Regions from separate parts of the Paenibacillus sp. FSL R5-0908 genome, predicted to be linked through region 1. Evidence: predicted binding sites of a transcription regulator. Region 1 holds the regulator's gene; each other region holds the start of a gene.
The links. Region 1 encodes Rex, which represses fermentation and respiration genes when NADH is low (regulators of the CRP and FNR family bind a similar motif). Its sites were predicted from a motif close to TTGTGAAATATTTCACAA; they were not measured.

Region 1 (5,291 bases):
TGATCGAAGCGGGCACAGGAACCGGTAAATCGCTCGGTTATTTGTTGCCTGCCATTTATCAAAGCGTTCGCACCAATGAAAAAGTCATGGTCAGCACTCATACTATTAATCTGCAGGACCAATTGCGCGAGCGGGATATCCCTTTGTTAACGCAGGTAGTTCCTTTTCCGTTTAAAGCTGCTATTTTTAAGGGAAGAGGACATTATTTGTGTCTGCGTAAGTTTGAGCATAAAATTAATAAAAAGGACTTTATAAGCCCAAGGGAAGATGCGCTTACTGCCGCTCAGATGATCGTATGGCTCACTCAAAGTGAATCAGGGGATGATGAAGAGCTGAATTTAAGCGGCCGGGGTGGTGATTTCTGGGAGACGGTGGCAAGCGATACCGACTCCTGTCTGGGCCGTTCCTGTCCGTGGTTCCGCAAATGTTATTATCATAGGGCTAAGCATGAAGCTGGGATTGCTGACGTGGTCATTACAAACCACTCTAAGCTATTCGCAGATGTTAAGGCTGGGCACCAGCTGCTTCCGGCTTACGAGCATCTTGTCATTGATGAAGCACATCATTTAGAAGATGTGGCTGGTAAACATCTTGGCATGCATATGAAGCATTTCACTGTGGCACACACGTTATCGCGACTGTATAAAGATAGCCGAAACGGACAGCTTCCTGCTCTGCGCCAGATATTACAGTCGTCAGGCAGTGAAGAGGCTTCAGAATGGAGCGGAGTCATCGATCGGATTTACCCGGATCTGCTTACCGTCAAAGAAACCTGGGATGCACTCAGCGACAAGCTGTTCAGCCTTTTGCCGGAACGCAGTGATGCAGGGGCGGGGGAAGCGGGACAACTGGTTATGCGGTTGCTTCCCGCCCGTAAGCCGAAGGATTGGGATGAATTAGTTGCGCTAGAGAACACTATGAATCTGACGTTAAGCGACATCATCCGTAAGGGTGATAAAATGCTTAACGAGATGCGTGACCAGGAAAGCCAATCCTCAGCAGACAGTCTTGTTACTGATATTAGCGGTTTATTTAAGGATTTGGCTTCCATTCGTGAGCAAGTAAGATTCTTTATGGGGCTGAATGACGATAATGTAGTATATTGGCTGGAGGCAAATGGAAATTACCGCAGCAAATCACTACAGCTGTATGCCGTCCCTGTGGATGTTAGCAGCCAGCTTAAAGAGTTGTTCTTCGATAAGAAAAAAAGCATCGTGCTTACCTCGGCGACGCTGTCTGTAGATAAATCTTTTCAATTTATGATTGATAATCTCGGACTTAACGAAGCTGCGGAAGAGGGACGTCTAATGACCTCACTCCTTCCATCTCCCTTTAAGTATCGTGAGCAGGCACTGTTAGTTATACCGCGTGATTTTCCTAGTGTGAAGGGCAGTGTGGGCGATGCTCGATTTGTCGATACACTCGTACAGTCATTATCGGAAGCTGCTAAAACAACACGTGGGCGGATGCTGGTTCTGTTTACTTCTTATAAAATGCTGCGTCAGGTATATGATCCGCTTAAAGAGGCTTTGGCCTCACAAGAGATTACGGTGCTTGGTCAAGGCGTGGAAGGTGGCAGCCGGAGTAAGCTGATCCGCCGCTTTCAGGACAGTGCAGCATCCGTTCTGCTGGGGACGAGCAGCTTCTGGGAAGGTGTAGATATTCCAGGTGAAGCACTGACTTGCCTGGCCATCGTGAGACTTCCGTTTCAACCGCCGAATCACCCGTTGGCGGAAGCGAAGTCGGAGTTATTGCAGGCCCAGAAGAAGAATCCGTTCATGAAATTATCTGTTCCTCAAGCGGTTATTCGTTTTAAGCAGGGATTCGGAAGACTGGTTCGCACGGCGCAGGATCGCGGAATAGTTATTGTTTATGATACAAGGGTTATTGAATCTCATTACGGAAAGTATTTCCTTTATTCATTGCCTGGTCCCAAAATGGAGCATATGCTTACTGATCAAATGGTCCCCCGCATAGCGGAATGGCTAGAGGATGGCGGCGCTTCTTAAAACGCTCGTCTTCAGTTTAGCTCCTCCTTATCCTTAAGGGCGGTCTGTTACAGTACCGCCCTTAGTAAGGAGAGGTAGACGTTTGAATATGGATTTACACAAGAACATTATTATTTTTAGGAGGAAAAATATGAAATCGGATAAAATATCAGAAGCCGTTGTTCGCAGACTGCCTGTGTACTTGCGTTTTTTGAATGATCTCCAGAATCGCGAAATATTAACAGTTTCCTCTCAGGAACTTGGACAAAAGCTTGATCTTAATCCCGCACAGATTCGTAAGGATTTAGCATATTTTGGTGACTTCGGCAGAAAAGGTATCGGCTACGATGTAACGTATCTTATTGAGAAAATCCGTCATATCCTGAAGCTGGATCAACAGCTTAATGTAGCTTTAGTTGGAGCAGGTAATCTCGGACATGCCTTGTCTAATTACAATGCATATCTTAAAGATACTATGAAAATCACGGCTATATTTGATTCGTACGCTCCTAAGGTTGGACGTAAGATCAACTCCCTTACTGTGCAACCGATGGATGAACTAGGCAGCACGATTCGTGAGCAAGGTATTCGCATTGCCATTATTACCGTACCTGATTCAGAAGCTCAAAATGTAGCAGATATTCTCATTTCTTCTGGGATTGAAGCGATTTTGAACTTTGCCCCTGTGATTCTGAAGACACCACCGAATATCCGGGTGCATGCAGCTGATTTTACAACTGATCTGCAAAGTCTTGCTTATTACTTGCGGGATGGAAAGGAAGAAAGCGAACATGAACAACAATAAAACGATAATTAAGGGCGGGTATTTTCTGACTCCGGGAACGGATGAGCCGGTTCTGAGTGGATATATGACTATTGAAGATGATTTAATCACTTACATAGGAAAAGAAGAGCCTCAGATGGAAGCTGGAGTGCAAGTGGTTGATGGCAGCCGTCTGCTGTTCATGCCTGGACTTGTAAACACACATGGTCATGCGGCGATGTCTTTGCTGCGTGGATATGGAGATGATTTAGCGCTACAAGTGTGGCTTCAGGAGAAGATGTGGCCGATGGAGGAAAAGTTCACCGGTGATGATGTATACTGGGGAACCTCCTTATCTGTATTGGAAATGCTGAAGGGTGGAACTACGACCTTCCTCGATATGTATGATCATATGGACCGAGTAGCCGAGGTAGCTGAGTTATCAGGTATCCGTTCCGTATTGATGCGTGGTGTGATAGGGTTATGTCCAGAGGATGTACAGAATCACAAGCTTGCGGAAGCGATTTCTTTTGCCCGTAACTGGCATGGAAAGGCTGACGGTAGAATTACTACTATGATCTCGCCACATGCCCCTTATACTTGCCCTCCGGACTTCCTGGTTAAGTTCGTGCAGGCAGCGCATGATCTGGATTTACCGATGCATACGCATATGTCCGAAACGAAACGTGAAGTGGAACAAAATGTGGCGGATTACGGGTTGCGTCCTGTAGCTCACTTAGAGAAGCTTGGAATGTTCACACGTCCCTCGATAGTTGCACATGGTGTTCATTTAAATGATGAAGAGATTGAGATCTTGGCTCGCCATAATGTGGGTGTATCTCATAATCCGGGCAGTAATTTGAAGCTGGCTAGCGGAGTGGCTCGGGTTACTGATCTTCTAAAAGCTGGTGTGAAGGTGTCTCTTGGCACGGATGGCGCGGCAAGCAACAATAACTTGGATATGTTTGAAGAGATGCGGCTTGCAGCTCTCATTCATAAGGGTGTCAGCGGTGATCCAACGGCTGTTCCAGCTCCAGAGGCTCTGCGTATGGCTACAGAATATGGCGCGCAGTCCATCTTTTTAAATAATGTAGGCAGACTTGCTGTAGGGATGAAAGCTGATTTCATTGCTATTGATATCGATCAGCCGCATTTGCTGCCACACACAGATCTGTTGTCTCATGCAGTTTACTCTGCTAGCGCTAAGGATGTTGAGCATGTGTGGGTGAATGGTAAACAGGTCATCAAGCATGGACAATGCTTAACCCTGGATGAGGAAGCTATCCGGCGTAAAGCGCAAGAAGCCTTCGAAGGTTTATTGAAGCGTTAAGTCTGGAGAATAACGAATAAATAATAGGCTGCGACTTTTTGCTTTTAGCAAAAGTTGCGGCCTTTTGTGCATTTTTAAGGCTGGGAAAGCTAGAAAATTATGAAATTTTGGATAAACACGCGGGTGTGTTATATAATCAAAAAAGATATATTACTAGAAAGGGAGCTGTACCTTGAAGAAAAGGAAAAAATGGATCCTCCTGGGGTCAGTTCTGATTCTGCTCCTGGGGTTTGGACTTATCCAGTTCTATGCCTATATTATGAAAGATCAATGGAACGAGCGTGATATCGCTAAGGATGTTGCCAAAACCAGAGCGGGTCTAACAGAGGTAACCAAAGCACAAAAATCGGTTTGGGATGAAAATGCAGTGTACTGGGTATTAACAGGGAAAAATGAAGCCGGGACTGCTCTTATGACCTGGGTCCGCTTTACGGTAGATGGAAAATTTGCTGAAGGCGACGATGCAGTGTTTGCTGAGGAACTAAGTAAAGGAACCTCGGAAGCCCAAATACGCGGCATTATCAAAGCTGATCTTCCGGACATAACGATTGAACGCTTGCTGCCGGGAGTATATAACGGAGAGTATGCTTGGCAGCTTTTTTATAAACAGAGCGGTCGGTATTATTATCAATTTTATCGCTTTTCGGATGGGTCCCGAATGGGCGAAGGTTACAGTTTACCTAAAAGTTAAGCTGAACATAAGGAAATTAAGGGTGGCATAGTAAACAAGCGAACTTAGTATAAGTTCGCTTGTTTACATTTATTTGATGTACAAAAGTGATATACTAAGTGATATACTGAATGGGTGGTTATCACCGAATATTCTCTTAAATTCACACACAAAAATAGGCTGATTGATTAAAAATCAAGGCCGATTTTGTCGAAAGTGAGGAATATATTTGGTATTGATGGAAATATTTAAAAAATTAAATTTTAAATATATTCACATTTATTTTGAAATTAGTATATACACCTGTGATATACTACTACTTGTAATTAGAACAGCAATAAGAGACTTCAGTCTCTCTGATGAGCTCTCAAGTAGCTATAAATTATTATACTGAGCTTTATATTTTGTCATCTTTGAGAGGAGGACGTTTCTTGAAATTACGTCTTGTACCTGTGCTGATAACGTCTCTACTGTCGGCTACTCTATTGTTTGGTGGCTTCTTTTTGTATCGTCAGTTTGCAATGCAGGAACCACTTCAGA
Region 2 (5,291 bases), 2.0 Mb from region 1:
CACAACATAGGTCCCGGGCTAGTGTCCTCTGTCCAAATCAGATGGTCCAGATCAATCAGTTCTCGCACGTCTTTAATCTCTGATGGTCTAATAGTTAACCTTGCCTTGTTGATTTGTTTCATAAGATGTACACCCCTTGCCTTGCACCTCTATAGAATTCACAGCAGATGTTGGAATCCACTGTGTATAGTTATCTTACGGACCGCTCTAACGAATGGCCTTTACGATTGACTAAAGAATGGATGACGAAAAATCCTACAGACAGCAGCGCCATCGCACAGGCCAGCCAGGCTGTCGGTGCCAAACCACCGCTATCATACAGTCTGCCCATGAAGTAAGGGCCAATGACTCTCCCGACTGCACCAATCCCTCCGCTTAGTCCCAAATAAAATGGTGCGCTGCGCCCCGCATGATCCGAGATAAAGGATGGCATCGCTGGAGAAATCAGCATTTCTCCCAGTGTAGCAAGCACCATTCCGAGCACTAAGCCAGGATAATTAGGCATCCACAAAAGAAACGCATAGCCACCCAAATAAAACAGGGCACTTGCAGTCATTTGCGCCGTTGAGGTAGACGCGAACCAGCGCTTAATCATTGTTACCAATGGCTGAGCTGCAAAAATCAAAATACCGTTCAGTGTCCAGAGAAAACCATAAGTTTTCTTAGGCCAGCCCTCTGAAATAATGAACGGAGATACCCCTGTATTCCAGATAGAGTTACCGAGAAGCAGGAACAAAGAACCGATCCCCATATAAAGATAAATACGAGTATGCCCCATTAGCTTCCACGTGGATTGTTTCTCTGGTTCATTCTTCTGATGCCCCATTACCTCATGCGCAGGTTCTCCACCGATTTTCTTCAGATATATAAAAAAGAAACCCGCAAATACCGCCGAGGTTACACCATTCATCACAAAGCTTAGCATATAGGAAATATCAGCCAAAAAACCACTTAATGCTGTCCCCAGTGCTACACCAATATTATTGGCGACATAAATAACATTAAACAGCTCACCACGCTGCTTCGTGAAACGAAAGCCGATAAATGCCTGAATGGCAGGTAATGATAAGGAATTAAATAATCCTACCAGTCCCATTGCTACCATAAATAACGTCCAGTTGTTACTAGCTGCCGGCAAGGTGAACAGTGCCAAAGCATTCATGGCGAGCGCTCCGACAATCAGCCGGTTAACGCCTACCTTATGATAGAGTGAGCCCCCGAGTAGTTGACCCACGATCCCACCAACCGATTGAATAAGAATCACCAGTCCAGCATCTGACATGCTGCGTCCAAGCTCATCAAATACATACATCGTAACGAGCGGCCACATCAACGCACTACCTGTTGCGTTAATTAGGCTGGCAATGAGAAATATTTTCACTTCTTTTGGATATGCCTGTAAAAACTTCATAAGTAGTGTACATCCCCTGTTATATATGTGTCATTAATTCATCCAGTATCATCCCAAAACAGGGCTATGAGCAAGCATACACATTGACGTTTTATCGTGATAAAGTACGCATGAAATCTAGAGGATAAAACGCACATATCGCATGAAATATCCCGTCTCCCTTGGGGTTCACGTCCGCAGTCCTCCCTAGTTCTAATATCTATTCTTATTTTAAAGCCGTGGCTGTCGTCCGTAAAGCAAACTAAACAAGAAGAAACTGATTCGCTATCCGAAAGACGGGGTAATAGAGCCTAGAAACACTCCCCCTTCAAAATTCGCCGTGATCCGATTTCGTTCCCCCGAGCGCGGATATATCACGGCGGATTTTTTTGTGTCTACATAACAAAAAGCACCCCTAAAACATTAACGCCACCAATAAGGCAGACCTTGAATGTTCTATGGAGTGCTCTATAAGACGAGCTTAAGCGTGTTTTTTGACACTGCTGCCGGACATGCTATCTACGGATTGAATAGCCGTAGGTGCTTTACGCAAGTATGCCATCCAATAGGCAGCTGCGACAAATATTGCTCCACCCGTTAGATTGCCGAGCCAGACGGGAACAAAGTTAGTGAAGTATTGCCCCCATGAATAATAACCTTCAAAAATAGCTGCTGGAATTAGGAACATGTTAGCTACAACGTGCTGGAATCCGATCGCAACAAAGGCCATCGTTGGAAACCAAATACCAAGGATTTTGCCGCTGAAGTTATCTGCTCCGTAGGAGAGCCATACGGCCAGTGCAACGAGCCAGTTACAGCCGATACCCGAAACAAATGCCGGAAAGAATTCTGCATCGATTTTATGACCAGCCATATCCACCAATTTTTCTAAATATACACCCTCTGAAGTTAAACCCACCACATGACCGAAGAAATAAGCTACAAATAATGCCCCTGCCAGATTACTAATCGTAATGAGCAAAAGATTCTTCACAACTTCCCAGAAAGAAATCTTCTTAGCCATAAAAGCGAGCGGCACGGCCATCATATTTCCTGTCAGCAGTTCTCCACCTGCAAGGAGTACCATGATCAGCCCAACAGGGAAGACTGCGGCTCCGATAAAGTTAGCAATGGAACCCCATTCCTGTGGTGCGCCAGCAATGACGCGAATATCTAATAAAAACCCGAGCGCAATAAACGCTCCTCCCAAAAAGCCCAGAATAAGTACGGTACTTAGCGGATTATGAGCTTTTTTTATGCCGTTCTCTACAGTTACTTCGGCAATTTGCTGCGGTTTGCTATAAGCCATGGTTCCTATCCCCTTCATCTATTTACTTCAAATTTGTTCCTTTATGACCATTGTAGCGTGTCGTAAAACACATTAACGTGATAATTATCACTTTGAGAAAACTAAGTGAAAGTTTTCACTGACATGTCAAATTTACTCCGGCCTGTGCACAATTAGAAGTTTGCGACTGACCTACTAAGCCAGCATATCTTGTTTCGTTGGATTACATTTGGGCGTACGCAGCAGCTATCGGACTCAGTTGACCCTATATGCAGCTATATCTCACTGGAGCTATACCTAACTGGAGTCATACCTCACTGAAATCATACCTCACTATAGTCATACTTCACTATAGTCATACTTCACTATAGTCATACTTCACTATAGTCATACTTCACTATCGGCATTCTATCGGACTCGGATGACTCTAATCGTAGCTTTTGAGCATATTTGGCCCACACCTGGACATCGGACCCAGATGCCCCTAATCTTAACTTTCGAGCACATTTGGATTGCTATCGGACCCCATAGTCGCTATTAGCACGAAAAACACACTCAATGCACCTCATTCTATGTAATAGCTGCATTGGAGTCTGAAATCACACTCAAACGGCGATTTATTGCTAATTAGCGGCTTCTGAGTCCGAAAGCTTTTGCGGAGGGATGATGACTCGGCACGATCGGACTCAGATGACCCTATACGTAACTTTCGAGCACATTTGGCTTGCTATCGGACCCCATAGTCGCTATTAGCACGAAAAACACACTCAATGCACCTCATTCTAAGTAATAGCTGCATTGGAGTCCGAAACCACGCTCAAACGGCGATTAATTGCTAAATAGCGCCTTCTGAGTCCGAAAGCTTCTGCGGAGGGATGATGACTCAGCACGATCGGACTCAGATGACCCTAGTCGTAACTTTCGAGCACATTTGGCTTGCTACCATCACCGAAGCCATTGGATTGCATCTACCCAAGCAGCTAATCATTCTGCACCTAACAAAAAAAGCAGCAATCCTCCCGTTACAGGAGAATCGCTGCTTTTCTAGCTTTATAAGGTTGTCTTTTCGTCGATAAATCACTCAGAAACAATCGTTTCTTTTTAAACCGTTACAGCCTCTTTGCTTGGTACTGTTGTCGGCAGCGCTTGAAGACCTACTGTATTCAGGAAGTTCCAAGGTTTATTGTAATGCGGTTGGAAGAAGAAATCGATAAAGGCTAGTTGGTCGATTGTCATTTGATTTTGAATACATACAGACACTGTGTTGATCGATTGCGTCAGATCCATCTTGGACATAATTTGAGCCCCGAGAATACGGCGTGTGGCGCGATCAAACACTACTTTTAACTGAACCTGCTCAAAGGTTGGCATAAATTCCGGACGGTAGTTATCAATAATCATGGCGGTTTCTACGTCCATTCCTTCAGCCTTAGCTCCTTCTTCAGTAAGCCCTGTTGCAGCGATATTGTCTTCATAAATCTTAATGCCCGAAGTCCCTTGTGTACCCATATAAGGAATGGTTTCTGTTACCAAGTTGCGTGCAACTAAGGTTCCCATCCGCACAGCATTGGTTGCCAGTGGGATATAGGCGTGTTTGCCTGTAGGGTTGTAATGAATCGCACAGCTGTCGCCAGCGGCATATACATCCGGGCAGCTAGTCTGCATATAGTTATTGACTACAATGGCACCATTAGGCAGCATATCGACTTGACCTTTTAAGAGTTCAGTATTAGGACGGAAACCAATGCAGAGAATGACCAGATCTGTCTCATGCTCACCTTTGCTTGTAATAACCTTTGTAACCTTACCGTCTTTGCCTGCAAAAGAGCTGACCTTCTCATTCAGTGCCAATTTAATCCCATGATCCTGAAAAGATTGTTCGATCGGTGCAGTAAATTCTTGGTCCAGATATTTACTCAGAATGCGATCTTCACCATCAATTAGCGTAACTTGCTTACCATTCATTTGAAAAGCTTCCACCAGTTCAACGCCGATATATCCAGCACCGACGACGGTTATTTTATTCGCTTGTTTAGCTTTTTCTATAATAGTGTTGGAATGATCATAGTTCTTGGAAAGTAAAATCCCCTCGAGTTCAAACCCTTCAAGCTTCGGCACAATCGGCCATGAACCTGTAGTCATAATCAGCTTATCGTAGGTGTCAGCGAACTCGTGGCCTGTCTCCAGATTGCGACCACGTAATGTTTTGGACTTCGTATCCACTGCAGTTACTTCATGACGCATATTGGTCTTTACGCCAAGCTCTGCAAGCTTTTCTGGTGAAGAATAAAATAGCCCCTCTGGGTCTTTAACCACTCCACCTACATACAAGGCAATTCCACAGGATAAGAAGGAAATATTATCATTACGCTCATATACAGTAATCTCGGCATCCGGGTAAAGCTGAGCAGTATTCACAATTGCGGCGGTTCCGGCATGGGTACATCCAATGACAGCTACTTTCATTATTTCTTCCTCCTTCAAATGGACAATCGGGTTATATATTTGACTTGCATGACCGATCAATGATGGAATCTGATCAACAATGGGTTGGTTGTGATTAATTTCACTTTATAAACTGATTATATTGTGATATTTATCACATTACAAGTC
Region 3 (5,291 bases), 2.1 Mb from region 1:
AACCAAGCGCTCGCTTGGATTTGTGGATTACAGGTGTTGCTGCTAATGTACAAGAAGTGAATAGTCCGCTGGAATTGGATGAGGAGACGCTCTCTAAGGCGCTTAATATTTTGAAAGAAGCTTTGATTTGTGATGACTCTGAACGACGGGAACGAGCAGCGATTGCCATTTTGCAATATGCGAAGTAGAGCCTCTCTTGTATATCGGGCACACGGTTCATTATCTTCATGATGAGTTCCAATTAAAAAAAATGTTCCACCCGCCACTTCCCTCGGATGGAACGTTTTGCTGTATCTATTATCAGATGAATTCAACGAATTCATTGACTGGCTTACGGTAGCCGCGGGGTCTGATTTTATGTTTTTTGTCTTTGCCGATCGTGATCAGCATAACAGGTACCATATGATCCGGCAGATTCAAGGTGGATTGGATAGCATCAGCATCGAAGCCGATCATCGGGCAGGTATCCCAGCCTTTATCTTTGGCGATCAGCATAAAGTGCATGGCCGAGAGAGAGGCATTACGTATTGCTTCATCTCTTTGAAAAGCATCCTTATCAATGTAAGCATTGTTAATCATCTCTATCTGCTCATCATATTCCTCTTGTGACATCGCTCCTAAAGCTTTAAGCCCGCCATAGATTTCTGGAGCCTGCTTATAAGCATGCTTATCTCCTAGCACTACAATAACTGCTGAAGCAGTATGGATTTTATATTGGCCGTAAGCCGCTTCGCGAATTTCTTCTTTTAAACTCTCGTTAGATATCACTTTGTAATTTGTATGCTGTAGATTATAGGCCGATGGTGCCAATCTGGCGTAAGAGAACATTTCCTCTAATTCATTCTGAGGGATGATGACTCCTTCCACAAAATTCATTGCGGATCTGCGGGACTGAATCAAGTCTGTAAAAGCGCTCATAAGTATTCCTCCGTTGTATATGTATTCGGTTGTAAAATATAAACACCTGATATTTATAAATGAACTAACTAAATGTTACTAACTCAAAATAACACAGCCTATAAAATTCGTCAATGATAAAATTTATAGAAGTTAATCTTGAATACCCTGTTGTCAAAAAATAGGACATAAATTAGGATATTAGGATATGTAGAAACACAGTGGATGAAAGGGTGGATAAATTGATTAATAGTAGAGAACAATTGATGATAGATTTGCAAAGAATCGAAGAGAATGACTACGAGCTTAGAAGTGGAGAGGACATAAAGGATTATGTGAAGTTGATGCTTGAGCATATAGGAGATCCCGAGTCTGTACTGCGTGATGAATTGATTTATTCCACATTCTACAAATGGATTAATGAGAAACATTGGTTTAATGATGTTGAGATTCGTGAACTGCTGTGGATACTTCTTGACGAGCAGCATCTGTTTTATCACATTGGGAATAAAGAAGATCTGACGGTGTATACAAGAACATTTTCTGTATTGGTTGTTGCTCTTATTCTCCAGCGGCATAGGGAAAAGGCTATATTGGATAGCACTGAATTTATAAAGGTGAAGCAGGGTTTGATTCGTTATTATGAGGAAGAACGGGACTTAAGAGGTTATATGGAGAAAGAAGGCTGGGCACACGCAGCAGCCCATGGCGCAGACGCCTTGGATGAGCTGGTTTTATGCTCGGAGAGTGATACCGCGGTTAGAGAAGAGGTTCTGACAGTTATTCAAAAGATGCTTTATAACGATCAATACATATTCAGGGAGGAAGAAGATGAAAGAATTGCTACTATTATAGTGACAATCATCGATCATCATTTACTTCCACAGCAGTCTATAACCGATTGGATTCTCGACTTGGCGCAATGTGGCAGTTGGCCTAGAAGCCACAGCCAGTACGTTACTCGAATAAATACAAAGAACTTCCTGCGTTCTCTTTATTTCAGGTTACTTCTAACAGAGAAGAATATGGACATTGTAGATGTTTTGTTGAAAACTGAGAAGAATTTGAATGAATTTGTACATTAATTCACTCAAACGGTTTTAATTAACACTAGTAATTTAAATAATTCATTATAATGTAATAAAAATCACAAAATTTTATGGAAATTCAAAAACTTTGTGACATTTATAACTTGATAAGTGCTATAATAGAAATATGGCGTTAAAAGTTCTTATGTTTTTCATTACTATTAAGCAGCAAAGCTTATTGCAGAGGAGATTTGGATATGTCAGAATCAATCACTCAAACACAACCTGAACAAGAATCACCAAAGGTAGCTGTCAGCAAGGAACAAATGGATGTTCTAGAACAGCTCTTGAAACCAGAAGTTCAGGAATCATTAACAGTCTTGGTGGAACAGCTGCCAAAATTAACTGAGCTTGTTGGTGTGCTTACAAAGTCCTATGACTTTGTGCAAACTGTCGCAGCGGATGATGTCTTGAAAAGTGATACGGTAAGTGCAATTAAAGAACTTGCTGAACCTGTAGTGCATTCTGCGAAGAATATGGCAGCTACAGTGATCGAAGCAAAAGATCGTGCGAATGAAAGTAACGAAGTTATTGGTCTTTTTGGTCTTATGAAGTTGTTGAAAGATCCGCAAGCGCAAAAGCTTTTCCGTTTCGTAAATGCATACCTTCAAGTTGCTGGAGAACGCAGTAAGCAGAAATAATCATTTTCATATCTTATACGTAAGGGACGGAGGAAACATCATGTCTAAACATATTGTCATTCTAGGAGCAGGTTATGGTGGTCTACTAAGCGCCTTAACCGTACGCAAATATCTCAAAAAAGATGAAGCTAAAATTACTGTAGTTAATCAGTATCCTACTCACCAAATCATTACAGAATTGCATCGTCTTGCAGCAGGTAGTGTTGCAGAGGGTGCTGTAGCTATGCCTCTAACTAAGCTTTTCGCAGGTAAAGATATTGACCTGAAAATCGCGAAGGTTAATTCATTTTCTGTGGAGAACAAACAAATTGTTCTTTCTGATGGTGTGACACTTACTTATGATGCGCTTGTTGTAGGTCTTGGCAGCACTACAGCTTATTTTGGCATTCCAGGGCTTGAACAATACAGTATGGTATTGAAATCAGCTGCAGATGCTAACAAAATTCATCAACATATTGAAGATCGTATTCGTGAATATGCGAAATCGAAAAATGAAGCAGATGCAAACATCCTGATCGGTGGCGGCGGCTTAACAGGTGTTGAGCTTGTTGGTGAAATCGCGGATGTATTGCCTACACTTACTAAAAAATATGGCGTTGATCCTAAAGAAATTAAGCTTATGCTCGTTGAAGCAGGTCCTAAAATCCTTCCAGTATTGCCAGATGCATTGATCGAACGTGCTGTAGCAAGCTTGGAAAAACGTGGTGTTCAATTCTTGACAGGTCTTCCTGTTACGAATGTAGAAGGCAATGCGATTGACTTGAAAGACGGTCAAAAAATTATTGCTAACACATTTGTATGGACTGGTGGCGTACAAGGAAATCCACTCATCGGCGAATCCGGTCTTGAAGTTAACCGCGGTCGTGCAACGGTGAATGAATTCTTGCAATCCACTTCCCACAAAGATGTATTCGTTGCTGGTGACAGCGCGGTGGTCTTTGCAGAAGATGGACGTCCTTACCCTCCAACTGCTCAAATCGCTTGGCAAATGGGTGAATTGATCGGATACAATCTGTATGCCTTCTTGAAAAATAAATCGTTTGAAAGCTTTAGTCCAATCAACTCTGGTACACTTGCTAGCTTAGGCCGTAAAGACGGTGTTGCCATCGTTGGTGCAAGTTCTACTCCATTAAAAGGCTTACCTGCAACTCTGATGAAGGAAGCAAGTAATATCCGTTACTTGTCCCACATTAAAGGATTGTTCAGCCTAGCGTACTAATATAGTTTAACCTTAAACCCTGCTCAAATCTGAGCGGGGTTTTTGTTATTGTTTTTTTAGTGAAATGTTTGCATTATTGATGTTTCACAGTAGGCTGTATTCATTGTATTTGATATAATAGATTGGGTTATATTAACAGAGGTAGTTAGAGGAGGATTTCATTTATGATATTCCAACAAAACGATGTCATTCTGTTTCAAGGGGACAGCATAACAGACTGGGGGCGTAATCATGAAGACGCTTCATCACTTGGAGTAGGTTATGCAATGATGGTCGCCGCTCGACTGGGGCATTTATATCCAGAGAAGAATCTTACTTTTTTTAACCGTGGTATTGGTGGTAATCGTATTGTTGATTTGCAGGGACGTTGGGATAAGGATTGCCTGGATTTGAAGCCGACGTGGGTGTCTATTTATATTGGAATTAACGACACTTGGCGGCGTTTTGATTCTGGTGAAGAAACCACTCCCGAGCAGTTTGAAGCTTCGTATCGGGACCTGATCGAACGCACTCAGAAATCTTTAGCTGCTAAATTAGTGCTTATAGAGCCTTTTGTTTTGCCTGTACCGGAAGATCGTAGAACTTGGCGTCAGGATCTTGATCCTAAAATTCATATTGTCCGCGAGCTGGCACGTGAATATGGGGCGCCGCTGGTTCAGCTAGATGGACTTTTTGCAGCGGCTTCCGTAAAAGCAGAACCGGCTTACTGGGCATATGATGGAGTACATCCTACTCCTGCAGGTCATGCACTTATTGCGGATGCTTGGCTCAAAACGATGGGAGCAATCTAATCAATTGCCATGTTAAGACTAGAACCACGCTTTAATAAGCAGGTTGTAGTCTTTTTTTAATCGCGTGTTCGTAAAGTCGTTTTTATATATTTATAGACACTGTTATAATTGGAATATGCTTATGTATTGGAGGCGATTCGCATTAGGCGGTTAATATGGATAGCATCTTTGTTATTGGTCGTAGTGTTAAGCGGATGTAAAAGTGATTTGGGCTTCATCAATGCCAGATGGATCGAAGGCGTGTCGTTGACACCCGTCGCAACTAGTGATCAGAAACAAGCGGATCGTCCTTTGCACTCAGAGAGCTTAACGCTAAAGGATTCTGTTTTGATCAAGACGCTTGCGGAGGCTATGAACAAGAGTAAAAAATTTTCTGATGATCTGGATTGGGGTCCGGAATTTGAAATGAAGCTTGTTTATGGAGACGGCTATTCAGAAGGCTATTACATAGCGCTTGGAGATCAACTTGGACATGAAGGGATGTTTACTACAGCGGAGAACAGCAGTCAGGGCTACACGATTCCTGTAAAAAACTCTGACCAGTTAAGAAAGCTCATTTATGGAACAATCGATACGGAGAACGTTGAACAGGCAGACCCTGTGGAGACTTCTGTCGAGGTAACAGGTCCAGTAACCCTATCACATAATGAACTGT

Region 2: the regulator Rex is predicted to act here: its motif matches at 2,803-2,820, upstream of MKZ09_RS32300 (formate/nitrite transporter family protein).
Region 3: the regulator Rex is predicted to act here: its motif matches at 2,033-2,050, upstream of MKZ09_RS13160 (DUF1641 domain-containing protein).

What each region holds. Positions count from the first base shown of each region.
Region 1 covers NZ_JBBOUV010000001.1:5,073,835-5,079,125, reverse strand. Annotated here, with positions in the region: gene dinG (ATP-dependent DNA helicase DinG) at 1-2,009, shown strand, start outside; gene MKZ09_RS23090 (redox-sensing transcriptional repressor Rex) at 2,140-2,793, shown strand; gene MKZ09_RS23085 (amidohydrolase) at 2,780-4,081, shown strand; gene MKZ09_RS23080 (cell wall elongation regulator TseB-like domain-containing protein) at 4,254-4,772, shown strand; gene MKZ09_RS23075 (hypothetical protein) at 5,183-5,291, shown strand, end outside.
Region 2 covers NZ_JBBOUV010000001.1:7,049,775-7,055,065, forward strand. Annotated here, with positions in the region: gene MKZ09_RS32290 (GNAT family N-acetyltransferase) at 1-122, opposite strand, end outside; gene MKZ09_RS32295 (MFS transporter) at 191-1,411, opposite strand; gene MKZ09_RS32300 (formate/nitrite transporter family protein) at 1,872-2,699, opposite strand; gene MKZ09_RS32305 (FAD-dependent oxidoreductase) at 3,780-5,144, opposite strand.
Region 3 covers NZ_JBBOUV010000001.1:2,976,032-2,981,322, forward strand. Annotated here, with positions in the region: gene MKZ09_RS13145 (hypothetical protein) at 1-188, shown strand, start outside; gene MKZ09_RS13150 (nitroreductase family protein) at 301-918, opposite strand; gene MKZ09_RS13155 (DUF2785 domain-containing protein) at 1,140-1,982, shown strand; gene MKZ09_RS13160 (DUF1641 domain-containing protein) at 2,183-2,626, shown strand; gene MKZ09_RS13165 (NAD(P)/FAD-dependent oxidoreductase) at 2,667-3,845, shown strand; gene MKZ09_RS13170 (SGNH/GDSL hydrolase family protein) at 4,010-4,636, shown strand; gene MKZ09_RS13175 (hypothetical protein) at 4,805-5,291, shown strand, end outside.